Regions from separate parts of the Pantoea sp. ABR1s genome, predicted to be linked through region 3. Evidence: predicted binding sites of a transcription regulator. Region 3 holds the regulator's gene; each other region holds the start of a gene.
What was found. Region 3 encodes LexA, which represses DNA repair genes until DNA is damaged. Its sites were predicted from a motif close to TNCTGTATGTACATACAGNA; they were not measured.
Positions count from the first base shown of each region.

Region 1: a site for LexA is predicted at 6,179-6,198, ahead of umuD (translesion error-prone DNA polymerase V autoproteolytic subunit). Genes of this name have one in related genera too.
Region 2: a site for LexA is predicted at 1,369-1,388, ahead of umuD (translesion error-prone DNA polymerase V autoproteolytic subunit). Genes of this name have one in related genera too.

Region 1 is NZ_JBSZSY010000002.1:11,589-19,706, reverse strand. Features, by position in the region: gene ACXKZD_RS19955 (heavy metal translocating P-type ATPase) at 1-1,564, opposite strand, end outside; gene cadR (Cd(II)/Pb(II)-responsive transcriptional regulator) at 1,884-2,342, shown strand; gene ACXKZD_RS19945 (metalloregulator ArsR/SmtB family transcription factor) at 2,605-2,958, shown strand; gene ACXKZD_RS19940 (arsenic transporter) at 3,055-4,338, shown strand; gene arsC (glutaredoxin-dependent arsenate reductase) at 4,388-4,816, shown strand; gene arsH (arsenical resistance protein ArsH) at 4,875-5,597, opposite strand; gene ACXKZD_RS19925 (ArsR/SmtB family transcription factor) at 5,594-5,929, opposite strand; gene umuD (translesion error-prone DNA polymerase V autoproteolytic subunit) at 6,278-6,727, shown strand; gene umuC (translesion error-prone DNA polymerase V subunit UmuC) at 6,736-8,010, shown strand; partial or broken gene ACXKZD_RS19910 (Y-family DNA polymerase) at 8,057-8,118, shown strand, end outside.
Region 2 is NZ_JBSZSY010000003.1:122,923-128,187, forward strand. Features, by position in the region: partial or broken gene ACXKZD_RS21015 (Y-family DNA polymerase) at 65-292, opposite strand; gene ACXKZD_RS21020 (S24 family peptidase) at 295-672, opposite strand; gene ACXKZD_RS21025 (SOS response-associated peptidase family protein) at 782-991, shown strand; gene umuD (translesion error-prone DNA polymerase V autoproteolytic subunit) at 1,467-1,916, shown strand; gene umuC (translesion error-prone DNA polymerase V subunit UmuC) at 1,925-3,199, shown strand; gene ACXKZD_RS21040 (hypothetical protein) at 3,505-3,747, opposite strand; gene ACXKZD_RS21045 (ribbon-helix-helix domain-containing protein) at 3,843-4,112, opposite strand; gene ACXKZD_RS21050 (AAA family ATPase) at 4,157-4,813, opposite strand; gene ACXKZD_RS21055 (hypothetical protein) at 5,262-5,265, shown strand, end outside.
Region 3 is NZ_CM173823.1:3,809,878-3,817,995, forward strand. Features, by position in the region: gene dusA (tRNA dihydrouridine(20/20a) synthase DusA) at 1-989, opposite strand, end outside; gene ACXKZD_RS17965 (conjugal transfer protein TraF) at 1,097-2,344, opposite strand; gene zur (zinc uptake transcriptional repressor Zur) at 2,795-3,316, shown strand; gene ACXKZD_RS17975 (CsbD family protein) at 3,390-3,602, opposite strand; gene dinF (MATE family efflux transporter DinF) at 3,770-5,092, opposite strand; gene lexA (transcriptional repressor LexA) at 5,193-5,807, opposite strand; gene ACXKZD_RS17990 (diacylglycerol kinase) at 5,913-6,281, opposite strand; gene plsB (glycerol-3-phosphate 1-O-acyltransferase PlsB) at 6,410-8,118, shown strand, end outside.

The DNA of each region.
Region 1 (8,118 bases), on a different replicon from region 3:
CCTCCTCTTCTGCCACCCCGGTATAGATAATCGCATCCGTCTGTACCGGCTTACCGTGCGTCAGGGTGCCGGTCTTGTCGAGCGCCAGCCACTTCAGCTTTCGGCCCTCTTCAAGATAAACGCCGCCCTTGATAAATATCCCCCGGCGAGCTGCTGCCGTCAGGCCGCTGACAATGGTCACTGGCGTGGAAATGACGAGCGCACAAGGGCAGGCAATAACCAGCATAACCAGCGCCTTGTAAATCCACTCCTGCCAGCTTTCACCTGCAATCAGTGGCGGGAGAACGGCAACTGCGACGGCAATAGCAAACACCAAAGGGGTATAAATTTGTGCAAAGCGGTCAACAAAGCGCTGCGTAGGGGCTTTTGCCCCCTGCGCTTCCTCCACGGCATGAATGATACGCGCCAGCGTGGTATTTCCGGCAGCGGCCGTTACCCGGTACTCAAAGCCACCGGAGCCGTTGACCGTCCCGGCGAAGACCGGGTCACCTTCCCCTTTATCCACCGGCAGACTTTCGCCGGTAATAGGTGCCTGATTAATGGCAGTCCTGCCCCGGACCACCGTGCCGTCGAGGGCGATACGCTCGCCCGGCTTTACCCTGACCACGCTGTTAAGGGATACAGACCTGGCCTCAGTTTCTTTCCAGGAGCCGTCTGGTTGCTGAACCGTGGCGGTTTCAGGCGTCAGCTTCATCAGAGAGCCAATGGCATTGCGGGCGCGATCAAGAGACTTCGCTTCAATCAGTTCCGCAACCGTGAACAGTACCATTACCATGGCGGCTTCAGGCCACTGTCCGAGCGCCAGCGCCCCGGTGACGGCAATACTCATCAGGGCGTTGATGTTCAGGTTGCCGTTGCGAAGAGCAATCCAGCCTTTTTTGTACGTGGACAGGCCACAGGCCGCAACGGCAGCAAGAGCAAGAGCCGCTTCCAGCCATTCCGGCATGCCCGCCCAATGCATGGCTTCGGCGGCGATTGCCGCCACACCGGCAAACGCGAGCGGCCACCAGGGTTTTTTCTTTTCCTCAGTAACCGCGTGACGGCCATTGCTGTCAGGAAGTTCAGGTTCAAAGCCCAGCGAACGAATGGCGGCCAGAACAGGCTCCAGCGCATTCGGTGCGTGAACTACCGTCAGTACGCGCTGCATAAGATTGAAATCCAGCTCCTTGACGACTGACATGCCGTCCAGCTTTTTGCGAATCATGCCCTCTTCAACCGGGCAGTCCATCTGCATGATCCTGATACTGGTACGCACCCCTTCAGCGGTCACCAGCTGGGTCTGCAGCTCACCGAATGTGATAGGGGCAGGCGCGCAGCAAGAACCGCCGGTACTTTCCGCCTCACGGGCTGAACAGCAGTTGCCTTCAGGCTGCATTGCTTTATCAATCGGTTCCGGGTCAAAACCCAGCGAGCGCACCGCCTGCAGAACCGGTTCCAGCGCCTGCGGCGTATGGGTCACGGTGAGCACCCTCTGAATCAGATTGAATTCAAGATTGCTGACGGCAGGTAGTTTTGCCAGTTTTTTTCGGAGGAGCGCCTCCTCCGTCGGACAGTCCATCTGCATGATGCGCAGACGCGTCTGAACGTCATCGTTGCGGGGATGCTCTGCAACCAGTTCGGACACCTGGCTCAGGCCGTCCGTTGAGCAGCAGCTCCCGGTGCTGCAACAAGCCGGTGTGGTCTCAGTCGTTTTTGGTGGCATCTTCCCGGAAGCCTCAGTCGGGGCAGTTGCGGTATTTTTAACAGACGCCTCCTCTACGGTTGCGGCTGATCCACATTTTTTATTACTGCAGCAGTCACTCATTTTTTTATCCCGTTCATAACGTATACTGGCATTAAAGACCCTGATGTAACTACAGGGTCAAGCTCAGAAGAGGTGTGATATGAAAATTGGTGAACTGGCCCGCCAGGCGGGATGTCCTGTAGAGACGGTACGTTATTATGAGCGAGAGGGGCTTTTGCAGGCCGCATTGCGGGACCAGACTAATAACTACCGCCATTACGACAGCGCACATCTCGAAAGGCTTATGTTTATCCGGCGCTGTCGGGCGCTGGATATGACCCATGAAGAAATCCGGGTGCTGCTGCAGGCGCGAAGCCAGCCTGACGCAGACTGCGGTAAGGTTAATGCCCTGATAAATGAACATCTGAACCACGTTCAGGCCCGTATTCGTGAACTGAATATGCTGGAAAAGCAACTGTTTGAGCTCCGGAGCCACTGCAATGCCAACCGGGCAACACGGGACTGCGGTATTCTGCGCGAACTGGAGCAGGCAGAAGAGCCTGAGGATATCGTGCCGGTTATCACTGCAGGTCATCTGGCCGGAAGCCACTCTTGCTGATGCTGCTTTCTGCTGTAAGTAGAACGGTTCACTAAAGCAACAGGCTTTTTTTGTGATGTTACTTCGTCATGCCCGGCCATTCAGGTTGCTGAAAGTATGCTGCCGTTAAAATCTGTGTGACATCGTTTAACCGCTATTCCCTCATTAAGCTGTACAGAAAAGCCTGTAAGCACGTCACAACATATATGAATTTATCAATATAAAATTGACCTTTCGTCTGCAGAAGACGAGACTTGTTGCTGTCCGCCACGAAGGAGAAATTATGCCGTCACTTCTGCCCCTGCAACTTTTTAAGAATCTTTCTGACGAAACCCGGCTCAGCCTGGTGCTGTTGTTGCGCGAAAAAGGGGAGCTCTGCGTCTGCGAGCTTGTATCTATCCTGAAAGAAACACAGCCAAAAATATCGCGGCACCTGGCCCTGCTCAGAGAGAGTGGACTGCTTATCGACAGGCGCGACGGCAAGTGGATCCATTACCGGTTATCGCCACACATGCCTGCGTGGGCAGCAGCGGTCATTGAGCAGGCATATCTGTGTCAGCGGGATGAAATTCTTCATCTCAGTCAGCAGGCTGAGCGTGATAACGCAACCACCAACGGCAAAGCTGTCTGCATGTAAAAATTTTATCTAAACACATTCGATTAAACGAATATATTTACAGGGTACACTTAGCAGCCCGCTTTAACGGGCAGGTATAATTAAGAAGGAGAGAGTATGTTTCTGGCGGGTGCGATTTTTATCCTGACCCTGATACTGGTGATCTGGCAGCCGAAAGGGCTCAGCATTGGCTGGAGTGCCGTTATCGGCGCCGCACTGGCGCTGCTGACCGGCGTGGTACACATCGGGGACATTCCTGTAGTCTGGCAGATTGTCTGGAACGCCACGGCCACGTTTATTGCGGTCATCATTATCAGCCTGCTGCTTGATGAGTCCGGCTTTTTTGAGTGGGCCGCGCTGCACGTTTCACGCTGGGGCGGCGGCAGGGGCCGGTTGCTGTTCACGTATATCGTTCTGCTGGGTGCGGCGGTAGCCGCCCTGTTCGCCAATGACGGGGCAGCGCTTATTCTGACGCCGATCGTTATCGCCATGCTGCTGGCGCTGGGCTTCAGCCCGGGCGCCACGCTGGCGTTTGTGATGGCGGCAGGCTTCATCGCTGATACCTCCAGCCTGCCGCTCATCGTGTCGAACCTGGTGAACATTGTCACGGCAGACTTCTTTAAACTGGGTTTCAGCGAGTATGCCTCGGTGATGGTGCCGGTGAATATCGCGTCCGTGGCCGCCACGCTGGTGATGCTGCACCTGTTTTTCCGCAGGGACATCCCGGCCACTTACGACCTGGCGAAGCTGAAGGCGCCGCGTGAGGCCATTCGCGATGCGCGTACCTTTAAAACCGGCTGGATTGTTCTCATCCTGCTGCTGATCGGCTTCTTTGCCCTCGAACCACTCGGCGTGCCGGTCAGCCTTGTGGCCGCGGTGGCGGCGTTTATTCTCTGGCTGGTAGCCCGGAAAGGCAATGTGATTGATACCGGAAAGGTACTGAAAGGTGCGCCCTGGCAGATCGTTATCTTCTCGCTGGGCATGTACCTGGTGGTATACGGACTACGCAATGCCGGGCTAACTGATTACCTTTCTGCCGCCCTGAACCGGTTTGCAGAGCATGGTGTCTGGGGCGCAACGCTCGGCACCGGCTTTCTGACGGCGGCGCTTTCATCAGTCATGAACAACATGCCTACCGTGCTCGTTGGTGCGCTTTCGATTGACGGCAGCACCGCACAGGGCGTGGTGAAGGAAGCGATGATTTACGCCAACATCATCGGCTGCGACCTCGGCCCGAAGATCACCCCCATCGGCAGCCTCGCTACCCTGCTGTGGCTGCACGTACTGGCGCAAAAAAACATTACTGTCAGCTGGAGCTACTACTTCCGCGTGGGCATCGTGATGACCCTGCCGGTACTTTTTGTGACGCTGACCGCGCTGGCCCTGCGCCTGTCTGTTTAACCTTAACCCCGGTGTTGCGACTGTGCAGCGCCTTTACGGAGTACCGCTTATGACTGACATCACCATTTATCACAACCCGGCGTGCGGGACGTCCCGCAACACCCTGGCGCTTATCCGCAACAGCGGCACCGAACCCAAGGTTATTCTGTATCTGGAAACACCGCCGTCACGCGACGAGCTGAAGAAGCTGATTGCGGACATGGGCATCAGCTTACGCGCCCTGCTGCGCAAGAATACCGAACCGTACGAGCAGCTCGGCCTTGCAGAAGACCGCTTCAGCGATAACGAACTGCTCGATGCCATGCTGGCTCATCCGATCCTTATTAATCGCCCGGTGGTGGTGACGCCGCTCGGAACGAAGCTCTGCCGTCCGTCCGAAGCGGTTCTCGACATTCTGCCAGATCCGCAGCAGGGAGCGTTTACCAAAGAGGATGGCGAAGTGGTCATTGATGAGCACGGTCACCGCGTCAGCCACTGATTTTTCACCAGGCTGCAGACATAACGAGTGTGAAAAAAGCCGGCATCTGCCGGCTTTTTTATATGCTGCGCTGGTTGACCCGCTCTGAGAGCTGAGCGGCACTCTCTTTCCTTTCACTGTAGCGGTCGGTCAGGCAGTTGCTTCGCCCGCGCGTCAGCAGGGTGAACTTCATCAGTTCCTCCATGACGTCCACGATGCGGTCGTAATACGAAGAAGGCTTCATGCGGCCGTCCTCATCAAACTCGGCCCAGGCTTTCGCCACGGATGACTGGTTCGGGATAGTGATCATGCGCATCCAGCGCCCGAGAATGCGCATCTGATTTACGGCGTTGAAGGACTGTGAGCCGCCGCTGACCTGCATCACTGCAAGGGTTTTTCCCTGTGACGGCCGGACCGCACCGGACGTCAGCGGTATCCAGTCAATCTGCGTCTTCATGATGCCGGTCATGGCACCGTGACGCTCCGGCGAGCACCAGACCATGCCTTCTGACCAGAGTACCAGCTCGCGGAGCTCTGCAACCTTCGGGTGCGTCTCCGGGGCGTCATCCGGCAGCGGCAGGCCGGACGGATTGAATATTTTAACTTCCGCGCCCATGGCCATCAGCAGCCGGGCGGCCTCCTCCGTGGCGAGACGGCTGTAAGAGCGCTCACGCAGCGAGCCGTAGAGCATCAGGATGCGGGGCGGGTGTGCCACCTCTGCTGCCTTCAGCTTTTCTTCCGTCAGCGGTGCATCCAGGAGCGTCGGATCGATATTGTTCAGGGCATCATTCACGTTATTCACAATGGAGTCTCTTTAAGGGTAATAGCGGTGAACAGGCTGCAGTCGCTGCCGCCGGCGCAGCACTCTTCAGTCAGAAAAGCCATCAGCTGCTCAAGCTGCGAATAACAGGGCCTGCAGAACAGGGTTCGGCTCTGACGTTCCTGACTTATGAGGCCAGCGGACATCAGCGCAGAAAGATGATGGCTGAGCGTGGAGGCAGGAATAGCCAGTCTTTTCTGGATGTCACCCACGGGCAGTCCTTCAGGCCCGGCTTTCACCAGTTCACGGTAAACTCCCAGTCGCGTCACGTGTCCCAGTTCCCTGAGAGCATTAGCAGCATTTTGTATGTCCATGCCATCACCAAATCTATATTTCCAGAATAATGGAAATATAATTTAAAGCTTACTGAATGGTCAAGCCTCTTATTGCCATAAAAGGGCTGCACTCAAAAGGAAAGCCTTTTATACCCTGTTGACCCGGCTGCAGTGGCAGCGCATATAAAAAGGCCATAGCTCAGAATTTCGGTAAAATTTCAGCGATCTGACAACAGCTTTAGCCATAACCGTTTCGCTTCCTCTTGCCAGAAATTTCAGGCTCAATAATACTGTTCATATAAACAGTATAATTTAAAGGAGGATTTTTATGCGCTTTACATTTTTTTTCTTAATCCGTACTCGGCAGCACGTCCGGGACGCCGCGTTATGAAAGCGGTCAGTTGCGCTCAGGGCCTGACGCTGTTATGGCCGCCGATTTTTACCCCAACGGTAAAGGTGCCGCTGTACGCAGATCCCTGCTCAGCTGGTTTTCCCTCCCCTGCTCAGGATTATGTAGAGAAAGAGCTGGACCTGAATGAGCTCTGTATTCGCAGACGGGCGTCCACATTCTTCGTACGGGCCAGTGGCAACAGCATGCAGGAGCTGGGGCTTTATGACGGTGATGTTATGGTGGTCGATCGCGCAGAGCCACCCACGCACGGCGACATCGTCATCGCCGAGGTTGGAGGTGAGTTCACAGTTAAGCGCCTGCAGCTGATCCCACGGGTGGCACTGCTGCCCATGAACCCTGCTTACGCCGCCATCTATCCGGAAGAGCTCCAGCTGCTCGGCGTTGTCACCTGGTTCTTTAACAGTACACGTGCACGTCGGAGATAATTATGCCCATGTTCGGACTGGCTGACGTCAATTCTTTCTATGCCAGCTGTGAGACGCTTTTCCGCCCGGACCTGCGTGGCAGGCCAGTAGTCGTACTTAGTAATAACGATGGCTGCGTTATTGCGCGCTCTGATGGCGCAAAAGCACTGGGCATAAAAATGGGTGCACCGTGGTTCCAGATAAAAACACAGCACTATCCGGAAAAGGTACACGTGTTCAGCTCAAACTATGCGCTTTATCACAGTCTCAGCCAGAGAGTAATGACCGCGCTTGAGGACATAACACCACGCGTCGAACAGTACAGCATCGATGAGATGTTTCTGGATCTTACCGGTATTAACGGCTGTGAGGACTTCGAAGCTTTTGGTCGTCGCCTGCGCGCGCATGTATTTACCACAACGGGTCTTACCGTCGGTGTCGGCATGGGGCCCACTAAAACGCTGGCAAAATCGGCCCAGTGGGCGAGTAAGGAGTGGAAGCAGTTTCGCGGCGTGCTGGCGCTGACGCCGGGTAATCCGAAACGTACCGAAACTCTGCTAGCTAACCAGCCCGTTGAGGAAATATGGGGTGTGGGACGGCGAATCGGTAAGCGACTCAGCCTGATGGGCATCGAAACCGCCCTGCAGCTGTCACGCGCGCGTCCAAAGTTCATTCGCGATAACTTTTCCGTGGTACTGGAACGCACCGTACGCGAGCTGAACGGTGAGTCATGTATTCCGCTGGAAGAACTGCCGCCGGCAAAACAGCAGATAGTCTGCAGTCGCAGCTTCGGGGAGCGCATTACAACAAAAACAGCCATGCAGCAGGCGCTGTGTCAGTACGCTGCACGCGCAGCGGAAAAGCTGCGAGGGGAACGTCAGTACTGCCGCAACATCGGCGTGTTTATCCGGACGTCGCCACACGCCAGCGGTGAGGTGTTTTACGGAAACAGCGCCGGAGAGAAGCTGACACTACCAACACAGGATACGCGGGACATCATTGAGTCTGCGATGCGGTCGCTCGATTGTATCTGGCTTGAGGGTCGCAGATACATGAAAGCAGGCATCATGCTTGATAACTTTACGCCGAACGGCGTAAGCCAGCTAAATCTGTTTGACGATAATCGGCCACGGGCTAAAAGCGCACAGCTGATGAAGGTACTGGACGGCATTAATCAGTCAGGACTGGGAAATGTGTGGTTTGCCGGACAGGGAATTAACACTGAGTGGAAAATGAAGCGTGAAATGCTTAGCCCTGCCTGGACCACGCGCTGGTCAGACATTCCTAAAGCACGTGTGCTCTGAGACGATTATTAATTAAGCAGTTGAAACTGTATTCCACATAAATCATTCTATGTCGCAGCGCGTCATGGCTGTCCTCGAAGCGCTGGCACCACGCGTGGAACAGTACTC
Region 2 (5,265 bases), on a different replicon from region 3:
CTCTGATAACAGCATTGCTGCTCAAAGTTTACTCAGCCAATATTGCATTCCACTTAACTTACTACAGTTCATAATTGGAGCTGAACACATGCACACCATTCTGCCTGAAATAACGCTCGTTCTGGAACAGCGGAGCGGCCATTTTGACGCCTAAACGCTTTGCTTCTGCCGATCGCGCGATAACGCATCCGTCGTTGTTCGACACAACAACAATCGGTTTGCCGCGCAGGTCGGGCCTGAATATGGTTTCACATGAGGCGTAAAAGTTGTTGGCATCGGCCAGCGCAAACATTTCTAACCTCCTGCAGGTCCGTTAAATCCCACTCCGGCTACATCGGTGAGGGCATAGGCGACCACACCCCACACGGGCAGCACCTGGCTTACATCAAGCAGCGTAACAGTTTCGTCCACGTCCAGCGCCTGCAGGGCGGGAACCGGATTGAGCAGCAGCCGCCTCAGTGTCAGTTCTCCCTCGAGCTCGGCAACGATTAACTGACCGTGTGCCGGTGTCAGCGCGCGATCGATGGCCAGCACGGACCCTTTAATAATACCTGCATCTGGACAGTCGCTTTCGCTGCGCATCAGATAGGTAGAGTAAGGGGAAAGATGCACCAGATCGCCCAGACTCAGGCGCGTTTCGGTGTAGTTCTGGGCCGGACTCTGAAAGGCCATGAATTGCTCCATTCTTTACAGCTTTTCAGCCTTTTAAGGTGAACCTGATAACGACCAGATCTCCGTCGCGCAGGCGCATTTAATACTCCTGATATCAGTATACGTCGCTATACATGACAGGCGGCCGCTGGTGATTACGCCTGATGCTGTTCGTGAATGGCTCAGTGACGAAACGTCTCCAGCGCGTGCAGAAGAAATTGCCCGCGATGCAGCCGTTCCGGAAAAAGCATTTACCTGGCATCCTGTCAGCAAAAAAGTAGGCAATATTCATAACCAGGGCAGTGAGCTTATCGAGCCCTTACCGGCCGATAAGGATTGACTCGCTTACAGTTCACAAAACTTTATATAGGGCATTTCTCAGACTGCTATTATTGCCGGAATGGGCAAGCCATAAGAGTAATAAGGGTGCGTATTTCTTTCCCTGAACGTGCAATTGTAACGCTCGCCGCAGGCCCGGCTGAGGCGTACCGCAGCGCAGCGAGGAACGAACAGCCGTGGCGAGGAAGCGTCATTTCACCGATGCCGGCATGGACTGCTTACACATCATGCATACATATATAACGCATTATTGTTAGCTCAGCCCGGCTCTGAAAGTCAGGCTGATCTTCATAAAATTCCCTATCCCTTCAGATATATAGATTCACTTTAATAAGTGGCCGTCTCGCTCCCTATTGCCAGATGAATCCGCCTCAATAATACTGTACATATAAACAGTAAAATAAGAGGAGGGATTTTATGCGCAATTTCAACAGAGTTTCTACAGTGATAAGACAGCATGACCGGAGCATCTGGTCATGAATCCGGGTAACTATACAGCAGGCCTGACATTGCTCTGGCCACCCCTATTTACGCCACGCGTCCGGGTGCCGCTGTATGCTGATCCGTGCGCCGCCGGTTTCCCCTCTCCCGCTCAGGATTACGTCGAGAAAGAACTTGATCTGAATGAGCTCTGCATCCGCCGGCGCGCCTCGACCTTCTTCGTACGCGCCAGTGGAAACAGTATGCGGGACCTCGGTCTCTGCGATGGTGACGTAATGGTTGTTGATCGGGCGGAGAATGCGGTACACGGCGACATCGTGATCGCTGAGGTTAACGGCGAATTTACGGTCAAGCGTCTGCAGCTACAGCCCACGCTTGCCCTGCTCCCGATGAATCCGGCCTATCCGGTAATCTATCCGGAGGAACTGCAGCTGCTCGGTGTTGTTACCTGGTTCTTTAACAGTACCCGAGCCCGGCGGAGGTGACCATGTCCATGTTTGGGCTCGCCGACGTCAACTCGTTTTACGCCAGCTGCGAGGCGCTGTTTCGCCCCGATCTCCGCGGTAAACCCGTTGTTGTGCTGTCTAACAATGACGGCTGCGTCATCGCACACAGCGCGGGCGCAAAAAAACTGGGCATCAAAATGGGTGCACCGTGGTTCCAGATTAAAAATCAGGATTTTAGCGAGCGCGTATATGTATTCAGTTCGAACTACGCGCTCTACCACAGCATGTCTCAGCGCGTCATGACCGCGCTGGAAGAGATAACACCCCGCGTTGAGCAGTATTCCATTGATGAGATGTTCCTAAACCTGACTGGTATTGATTTCTGCGAAGACTTTGAACATTTTGGCCGGCGCCTGCGAGTGCACGTGCTGGCTACGACGGGCCTTACTGTCGGTGTTGGAATGGGGCCGACAAAAACTCTGGCCAAATCAGCTCAGTGGGCCAGCAAAGAGTGGCCACAGTTCCGCGGTGTATTGGCGCTGACGCCGGGTAATCCTAAGCGCACCACAACCCTGCTGGCGAACCAGCCCGTGGAGGAAATCTGGGGCGTTGGCCGGCGCATCGGTAAACGACTTAATCTGATGGGGATTGAAAACGCCCTGCAGCTGTCGCGCGCCCACCCTGCCCTTATCCGTAAAAACTTCAGCGTCGTGCTGGAGCGTACTGTCCGGGAACTTAATGGAGAATCCTGTATTCCCCTTGAAGAGTTTGTGCCTGTGAAACAGCAGATTGTCTGCAGCCGGTCCTTTGGCGAGAGAATTACGTCGAAGGTGCTGATGCAGGAGGCGCTGTGTCAGTACGCAACCCGGGCTGCGGAGAAGCTCAGAAAGGAGCGGCAGTTCTGCCGGCGCATCAGCGTCTTTATCCGCACCTCGCCACATGCGCAGGGTGAGATATTTTATGGCAATAGCGCCGGCGAGAATCTCACGATTCCTACCCAGGACACACGTGACGTGATTGCAGTGGCCATGCGTTCTCTCGACCGCATCTGGCTTGAAGGGAGACGTTACATGAAGGCCGGGATAATGCTCGATGACTTCACGCCGAATGGTGTCAGTCAGTTGAGCCTGTTTGATGAAGATAAGCCACGTGCAAACAGTGCGCAGCTGATGAAGGTTCTTGACGGGATCAATCAGTCCGGGCTGGGCTGTGTGTGGTTTGCCGGTCAGGGCGTGAATACGGAATGGAAAATGAAGCGGGACATGCTCTCTCCTGCGTGGACCACGCGCTGGAGTGACATCCCAGTGGCGCGCGTGATGTAACCCGTACCGCAGGGCACAGCAGAAAATAGCCTATCTGTTGCCCTGCCTTCTCATGAAAACTGCTGCCAGAACTCATCCACAATGATCAGAGGTTTGCCCGGACGCTTTCCGCGGAAGTATCGTCCACGCGGAGCCCTGTCCTTACGCGAAAGCTGATGAAGCCAGTCATCAAAGGCCGGATGGCGCCTGCGGACGGGGCCCTTAAGCATATCGCCTGACTGGGTAAACGTTGTAATCTTCATCCCCGGGCTGCGCATCTGCATCAGCATTTCCTGAATTGCCATCAATACCTCTGAGTTAATCATTCATAGATCGGGGTTTTTCTTCTTCCAGCCACCGTTGGCCAGGAATGCAGCGCGCGAAACACAGGCACCCCACAACAGTTGCATACCGATTTTGATCAGCTCACTGGCGTCATGCAGAAAGAATAGTGGCACAATAAACAGTGTGCTCAGCAGGAATCCCCATTCAGCAGCGTTTTTTCTTTCAGGCGCGCTGAGTTTACTGAGTCCAAAAAAGCCGGAAATTAGTTTAAGGATTCTCTTCATTGCGCTCCTGACGGGCATATCAAAAACCAACCGAAATGATATTAAATTAATTATTAATTAATATTAAAATAGTATTAAAATAACATTATTATGATTTACCCCCCTACCTGCGCACCTTTGTCGAGTAGCTGACGCACGGCCATCCTTATAAGTGCAGCGCGAGACAATCCTTCATGCAGAGCCAGATCGTCCAGCTGGGCAATGATGGCGGTATCAAATGTCACTGTAATCTGTTCACGCTGCCCTTTCTTGACCCCTCGCTTTTCAGCCTTTTTTCCATCCGGGGCATCATTGATGAACTTTTCTATATCAGCCTGTTCCGGCGGAGTTGCCACAATAGACTTAGGCCTAGCAGTAATAGCCATTACACATCACCTCGATATTGATTTAATATTAAAATAACATTTTATCAATCTTTAAAAACTATTGATATAAGCTTATCAAGCTCATCCTTAGCTGGCCGCTCGTGAGGTTTCAGTTTTAGCTCAACAACAGATCGACCGCTGCCGGCTGCATTAGCGAATGCTTTACGCAGATGGAGGAGATGGTCTAGCACGGGGATCTCATCCGCATACTCTGACATAGCAGTCACCATTTCCTGGTTGTCTTTGCTGCGGGGATTAACGTCAGCCCTGTTAAGAATAGAAAACGCAGGGAAAGGTTCTCGTATGCTCCGGGCTTCCTGCAGCATTTTTACAACGTCTTCCATTGCCCAGGCTTCAAAGCTGCCAGGAACAAACGGTACAAGTGCATAATCTGTTAGCGTGAGCGCTGCCCTCATGGCCGTAGAATCGCGTCCGCCACATTCAATAATTACGTCATCGTAGTTGTCTTTCTGCTGCAAAACCTGCGTTCTCAGTACTGGTCCATCAGGGAAATGAGAGCAGGCTATACCGGGCTGCACATCTGCCTCAGAACGTATAAGAATTGCTGTCTGAGACGACCCTTGTTTATCACCATCAACGAGCCAAACCTTCCTTCCCTGATGCGCTCGGGCGATCGCAATATTAACTGCAAGAGTGGATTTACCCACGCCACCTTTGGTATTAACAATAGTTAAAATCATATCAAAAAAGCTCCATTTTAATATTAAAACGATATCATTTTGGGTTAATCATCTTGTGCCGATTGTAGTGTAAAAAAAACCATATAACAATCGCAATAACATCATTATGATTGGTTTTTAATATTAAAATAATATGAATTTGGATATACTTTAAGCAACTGTCAGCAGAATGCTGTAACAGGTGAAAGCAGTTGCGCCTATGCGTAAGGGCAGGGGTATAGAAAAAATGGAGACTGCCGATAACCTTCCGGACAGCGAACATTACATTCCTGAAAGGGACGTAGCAGGCCAGCGGACTCAACGAACGACAGGGACAGCATGATGAACGGACGCATAACGTTGAGCACACTGTATGCAAAGATGTGGGGTTGCTTTAACGTATGTACCCATAAAGGATGAATGATCTGCGGATAGTTGTCATTTAACTCAGAATGATAAGGAAATACTCATGA
Region 3 (8,118 bases):
GCTTCCTGCGGGATTTTATCGGCGACCAGCGCCAGCGCCGCTTCCAGCACACGGACATCGGCACCGGGTTTGTGGGCATTTTCACTCAGGTGGCGTCGCCACTGGCGGGCGCCCGGGATCCCCTGGAACAGACCCAGCATATGGCGCGTGACATGTCCCAGATACGTCCCCTTCGCCAGTTCCGCTTCAATATAGGGATACATGGCGCGCACCACTTCAACCGGGTTCGCCGCCGGATGCTGACGACCAAACAATGTCTGATCGACCTGCGCCAGAATGCCGGGGTTTTGGTAGGCTTCACGTCCCATCATCACGCCGTCAAGGTGTTGCAGATGGGTCAGTGCCTCTTCCAGCGTTTTCACGCCGCCATTGAGGGCAATGGTCAGTTGCGGAAAATCGCGTTTCAGCTGATAGACGCGGGGATAATCCAGCGGTGGAATCTCGCGGTTCTCTTTCGGGCTGAGGCCGGAGAGCCAGGCTTTACGCGCATGAATGATAAATGTCTCACACTCACCGCGTCCCGCCACCGCGCCGATAAAATCGGTCAGGAATTCATAGCTGTCCAGCTCATCGATACCAATGCGGGTTTTCACCGTGACCGGAATTGAAACCACGTCGCGCATCGCTTTAACGGCATCTGCGACCAGATTCGCCTCGGCCATCAGGCAGGCGCCGAAACGGCCATTCTGCACCCGATCAGAGGGACAGCCGACATTAAGATTCACTTCATCGTAGCCGCGCTGCTCTGCCAGCTTCGCGCACTGCGCCAGTGCCGCCGGATCGCTACCGCCAAGCTGCAACGCGACCGGATGCTCAGCCTCACTGTAAGCCAGGTAATCCCCTTTGCCATGAATGATTGCGCCCGTAGTCACCATTTCGGTGTAGAGCAGCGTGTCACCGGTCAACTGGCGATGAAAATAGCGACAGTGACGATCGGTCCAGTCGAGCATAGGGGCGATAGAGAAACGTTGCGAAGAGAAATTAGGCATGAAGCGCAGACAATCCGGTAATTAAGGGGTGATGGAATTCTGTGCAAGGATAACACAAGGGCGGGCGATAGTGCATCGCCCGCCCCCGAACAGTCTGAATAACGCGCTTAGAAGTTAAAGCCCAGCTGCATCATCGCGCCCCAGGTGTTGTTAGCACCTACAGAGCCCGCCAAATCCAGATGGACGGCTTTGTTAAACGGTGACAGACCAAAACCGGCCGTAGCGACATTTTCGTCGTTAGAACGCATGTCCGCACGATAACCTGCACGCAGCTGCAGCCAGTCAAGTACGCGGTATTCCGCGCCCACTGCCGCATACTGGCTGTTATCCTGAGTTTTGAAGCGTTTGGTTTCAGTCAGATCCACATCGCCCGTCACGGTAAACGGACCTTTATCCCAGGCCAGACCGGTGGTGACCAGCGGGCGAATCTGGTAGGTGTCGCGGAAACCATTGACCTCTTTGGTCTGCAGATCGCGTGAAACCAGGTTCTGTCCGGTTACACCCAGCGTCCAGTTTTCAGCAAAGGTGGTCGCCAGACCGGCATCAACGTTAAAGCCGGTGTCGGTGCTGCGATACTGGCTGTTATTGATGTCACTTTTGTCGTAGTTGTAAATGCTGGCGGTGTAGTTATAGAGCCAGGTTTTCTGCACTTTCGGTGTGACGCCTACCGATACTGGCTGACCAGCTATGGTGAACTCATGCGCCACCGCAACACCATAATCGGTGACCAGCGCCGCTAAGCCATTCGCGCTGGAGCGCAGGTTATTTTGATCGCCAGGACGAGGAAACGCCCCGTTTTCTATACTGCGCAGGTAGTCAATATCACTCTGTACCACGTTAGCGCGGACGTGCGCTGTCCCGTAGGCTTTGGTGATAAAGGCGAAAGGCAGAGTTTCGTTAGGGATGGTAACGGCAACAGCCGCGCCGGCAGAACCGTCTGCTTTGTTACCGCGCAAATCGCTTAGCTTATTTGCCACATCACCTGAGGCCGCGCGCAATTCAGAGTTAGCACGGAAGAAATCCGCTGGTGTGAGGTTACCCAGCACCGTGCGATAGCGATCAACGGTGTCCGTAATATCATCGACTTTATCGATCAGCTTATCTTTGTCGGTGACCTGAATACCGGCTGAAGGGAAAATAATGCTGACGCTATCGTCGGGTTTGGCGCGCGTCATTAATGCCGGGTTCGCCAGCACTGCGGAGCCATAAAGAGAAGATGCTACGCCGGTGCCGCCCATGGCGTCATTACGTGCATCATACCAGGTCCCTGCCGCCATGGCGGAAGAAGAAAGGAAAAGCGCGGTCGTTACAGCTGTGTAGATTAGCGCTGAACGTTGAGCGGATTTTTTCACCATTTGCCTGCCATCACCTGAGAAATTGTCATTGAAACATTCAATGACTGAATAGTTTGTTAGCCCTATTGTGAACCCTGGCTAACGCGTTATTGCTGTGAATTCAAAGGAAACAGTGTCTTAATTCAAAGGATTGGACGTTTTCCAATCAAAAAACCGTTGTAATTGTTCAAACTGCATTGGGATATTTCAAATAATGCCAGACTTTTCTTAAGTCTTTCTGAACATTACTTCTTAACTCAGTGAGATGCAAAGCAAAATGCCAACAAATTCCGCTTCAGGTGGATTCAGAATGGATCTGATTTGTCGTCAGATTTGAGATAGAAGACGGCTTAAATTCTGAATGTGCTGCTTTATCAGGCAAATGATGCTGTTTTTTCAGACGAAAACCAACCTCAGCGCCGCGAAACTATGTGTGATAAAATAACATCACTTATCCAGCGGAGAATTTTCATGACAAACATGACGTCGCAGCAAATTTTGATTCAGGCCGAAAAGATGTGCCTGCAGCGCGGTGTGCGTCTGACTTCGCAGCGTGCTGAAGTGTTGCGCCTGATGGCCGAGCAGCCTGGCTCGATCAGCGCCTACGATCTGCTGGATCAACTCCGGGTCAGCGAGCCACAGGCCAAGCCACCCACGGTTTACCGGGCGCTCGATTTCCTGCTGGAGCAGGGTTTCATTCATCGGGTGGAATCCAACAACAGCTACGTCATGTGTCACCATTTTGAGGCACCAGCACATACATCGGTGATGCTGGTCTGTGACCGCTGTGCCGCCGTTACAGAGAAGCAGGCGCAGGGCGTAGAGAAGATTATTGCTGGTCTGGCAGGTGAAGCGCAGTTTGCATTACGCCACAGCGTGATTGAAGCGCATGGTTTATGTGAAAATTGTGCTGCGGTTGAAGCCTGTACGCACCATGAAAGCTGCGAGCATGACCATCAGGATGAGGGTAAAAAGCGGGGGAAACGCGGGTAATCGGCACATCCTTGTGCGGTTCCGGTGAGGGCCCACCGGAACGCATTCAGCTGATTATCAAGCTATTGTCTGATTACCAGCGGTGATCTTTGTTCTGACCTTCCCAGGCGGTTACTTCGCGCTCGGCTTCATCTTTGGTAGAGCCGTAACGCTCCTGGATTTTGCCGACCAGCTGATCGCGTTTACCTTCGATAACCTGCATATCATCGTCGGTCAGCTTGCCCCATTTCTCTTTCATTTTGCCTTTGAACTGCTTCCAGTTGCCGCTTGCTTCGTCTTTATTCATGGCAGACCTCCAATCCTCGGGTTTTAATGATTATCTTGCTACTTAACAAAATAACGATACAAAGCGCTGGTTAACTGCGCTGCATAGAGTTAATTGTAGTAGCCAATTTATTAACCGTGGAATAATACAGAATAATCCGTATCGGCTTGCGTGCAGCCACGGCTGACTCAGGCATCGAACCAGCTGTTCTGACGCCAGTGCTTACGCCAGATGAGCCACAGCGACAGGCCGCGCAGCGCCAGGAAAACCGTGACTGCCAGCCAAAGACCATGGTTACCCAGCACCGGTACGCTAAGCAGCGTCAGAAAATAGCCTGCTGCGGCAACTACCATGCTGTTACGCATCTCACGCCCGCGCGTCGCTCCGATGAACATGCCATCCAGCAGATAACACCAGACGCCGATCAGCGGCATTATCATCTGCCAGACCAGATAGCGGTCCGCTGTCTGCTGAAGTGACTGAAGAGAGGTCAGCAGAGTAACGATCTGCGGGCCAAAAATGGCATAGATCAGCGAGAAGAACAGCGCCACCACTACCGCCTGCCGACAGGCAGAGTGCCAGACGCGCAGGAGTTTGCTGCCATCTTTTGCACCATGCGCCTCACCCGCAAAAGCTTCAACCGCATAGGCAAAGCCATCCAGCGCGTAGGCAGTAAAAGTAATAAACATCAGTAATACTGCGTTAACCGCCACCACATCCGGACCCAGCCGGGCGCCCAGTACGGTCAGCGAGGCAAAACAGAGTTGCAGCATCAGAGAGCGCAGCATGATATCCCGGTTCAGTCGCAGCAGCCGGCCGCTGTCACCGCGCCAGCTCTGCTTCAGCAGGCTAAGCGTAATTCCGCGCAGTTTTAACACCCGCCAGACCATGATGCTGCCGACAACCAGCGTAATGTATTCCGCCAGCGCCGTGGCGGTTGCCGCCCCCGCGACACCCCAGTGCAGCCCCATCACCAGCCAGAGATCGAGCACGATGTTAACCAGGTTGCCCACCACCAGCAGGATCACCGGCGCGCGTGCATACTGCACGCCCAGCAGCCAGCCCAGAATGACCAGGTTTGCCAGCGTGGCAGGCGCACTGAGCCAGCGAATCTGAATAAACAGTGCCGCCTGTTCGAGTACATCGGGATTGCCGCCAACCAGATGGGTCGACAGCTGAATAATCGGATAACGCAAAGCGATGAACAGTACGCCCGCCAGCAGCGCAATGATCAGCGGCTGAGTCAGCGCGCGTGCCAGCGCCATTTTATCGCCAGCGCCAAATGCCTGCGCCGTAAGGCCAGTGGTACTCATTCGAAGGAAAAGCAGCAGCATAAAGAGGAAGCTGGTCACTGTAGTCCCGACCGCAACCCCGCCAAGATAGACAGGGCTGTCGAGATGACCAATTACTGCAGTATCGACCACTCCCAGTAAGGGAACGGTGATATTTGAAAGGATCATCGGCAGCGCAAGCCGCCAGAGATTTTTATCGGTTGCCGTAATAAAGCGCATTCGCCGTTCCGTGCTCAGTGTCGCTGCGCAAAAGAGGCAGCGACAAAATTAGGGCAGACAGAATAGCATCAGAGAAGGCGAATGCACGCTGGCAGAAGAATCAGAGCCACTCGCCGTTGCGCACCACGCCAACAGCCAGACCTTCTATGGTCAGTGACTGCGCACGGGTATCGACAACAATCGGGTCAAAATCGCTGTTTTCCGGCAGCAGATGCACGATAGCACCCTGCTTTTTCCAGCGCTTAACGGTGACTTCATCATCAATGCGGGCAACCACAACCTGGCCGTTACGCACATCCTGGGTTTTATGCACCGCGAGCAGGTCGCCATCCATAATCCCGATATCTTTCATCGACATTCCGCTGACGCGCAGCAGGAAGTCAGCAGACGGCTTAAACAGGCCCGGATCGACCTTGTAGTGGGTTTCGATATGTTCCTGCGCCATGATCGGCTCACCGGCAGCAACCCGGCCAATCAGCGGTAGCCCTTCTGAGGCTTCTTCTTCCATTAACAGTCGAATGCCGCGCGATGCACCGGAAACGATCTCGATGACGCCTTTGCGCGCCAGCGCTTTCAGATGCTCTTCTGCCGCGTTCGGCGAACGGAAGCCCAGCTGCGCGGCGATCTCGGCACGCGTAGGCGGCATGCCCGTTGAAGAAATATGGTCGCGAATCAGGTCATAGACCTGCTGCTGCCTGCTGGTTAATGCTTTCATCCCGCCCCCTGGTTGTTTATACAGTCGCTGTGAGTATATACAGGTATTGGTGAAATGGAAACCGATTGTCAGGGAAAACGCGCCCTCAGACGCGTTATGGAAGGCTTATCGCAAATGTGTCCAGAGCAGCGCGATCCAGACGAAGAGTGCCAGTAAGATGCTGATCAGCACCGCCGCCGAGCCCATGTCTTTTGCCCGACCCGCCAGCGGATGATGCTCCTGACCGATGCGGTCGACCACTGCTTCAATGGCGCTATTGAGGATTTCAACAATGACCACCAGCACCACCGCCCCAATCATGAGGATGCGGGAGACCACATCGACATCCAGCCAGCACGCGATAACAATAGCGGCCAGCGCAGCCAGCGCTTCCTGCCGAAACGCCGCTTCATGTTGCCAGGCGGCACGCAGTCCCTGCCATGAGTAACCTGCAGCTTTTACTATTCTGATAAGTCCGGTGGCATTATTTGCCATGATGTGGGAACCCTTTCATCGGATTGACGTCAATGTCTGGGCTGCGTGCAATTGGCACCACCACAGATCTTCGCTGCGCTTTCTGGTATGCTTGCGGCGCTTTGCTAACAAGAGGCTTCATGTTGTCTATGTCAGGTTGGCGTAAACTCTATTACAAACTGCTTAATTTACCACTGTCGTTTTTGGTAAAAAGTAAGGCCATTCCGGCCGATCCCGTGTCTGAACATGGTCTGGATCCGACCCGACCTATTATGTATGTTTTGCCTTACGATTCGAAGGCCGACTTACTGACTTTACGCGCACAGTGTCTGCGGCATCATCTGCCCGACCCGCTCACTCCGCTGGAGATTGATGGTTCTCTGCTGCCGCGCCACGTCTTTATCCACAATGGCCCACGCGTCTTCCCCTATTTTGTGCCCAGCGTTGAATCCGTGAAAATCTTTCACGATTACCTGGACCTGCATCGCAATAACCCTAAGCTGGATATTCAGATGCTGCCGGTCACGGTGATGTTTGGCCGCGCACCAGGACGTGAAGTCCAGGGCGAAGCAACGCCACACCTGCGGGTGCTGAACGGGGTGCAGAAGTTCTTTGCGGTGATCTGGCACGGGCGCGACAGTTTTGTCCGCTTCTCGCCGACGGTGTCGCTGCGCCGCATGGCAACTGAACACGGTACGGATCAGTCGATCGCCCAGAAGCTGGCTCGCGTGGCGCGCATTCATTTTGCCCGCCAGCGGCTGGCGGCGATTGGCCCGCGCTTGCCGGCGCGTCAGGATCTGTTTACTCGTCTGCTGCAATCCAAAGCGATTGAAAAAGCAGTAGAAGATGAAGCTCGCAGCAAAAAAATCTCCCATGAGAAAGCGCAGCAGAATGCCGTCGAGATGATGGAGGAGATTGCGGCAAACTTCTCCTATGAAGCCATCCGCGTAACTGACCGCGTGATGGGCTGGCTCTGGAGTCGGCTCTATCAGGGCATCAACGTCAATGGCGGAGAAAAAGTTCGCCAGCTGGCGCAGGATGGCCACGAGATTGTCTATGTGCCGTGCCATCGCAGCCACATGGATTATCTGCTGCTCTCCTATGTGCTCTATCATCAGGGTCTGGTGCCGCCGCACATCGCAGCCGGTATCAATCTCAACTTCTGGCCAGCCGGCCCGATTTTCCGTCGCCTGGGCGCTTTCTTTATTCGTCGTACCTTTAAAGGCAACAAGCTCTACGCCACGGTATTCCGCGAATATCTCGGCGAGCTATTCACCCGCGGCTATTCGGTTGAGTACTTTGTCGAAGGAGGCCGTTCACGAACCGGTCGCCTGCTGGACCCTAAAACCGGCACCTTAGCCATGACGCTGCAGGCGATGCTGCGCGGCGGAAATCGCCCCATCACGCTGGTGCCGATTTACATCGGCTATGAGCACGTGATGGAAGTGGGCACTTACGCTAAAGAACTGCGCGGCGCGGCGAAAGAGAAAGAGGGCTTCATGCAGATGGTGCGCGGCTTACGCAAGCTGCGCAATCTCGGTCAGGGTTACGTGAACTTTGGCGAACCCCTGCCGCTGGTCAACTATCTCAATAAGCGGGTGCCGGAATGGCGCGATGCCATCGATCCGATTGAGCCGCAGCGTCCCAGCTGGTTAACCCCAACCGTCAACGATATTGCTGCCAGCCTGATGGTGCGTATCAATGAAGCGGGCGCGGCTAACGCCATGAACCTCTGTGTCACCGCCCTGCTGGCGTCACGTCAGCGCTCACTAACCCGTGAACAGCTGATTGAACAACTGGAGTGCTATACCCAGTTGCTGCGCAACGTGCCTTACTCGCCAAATGCGACCGTACCCGA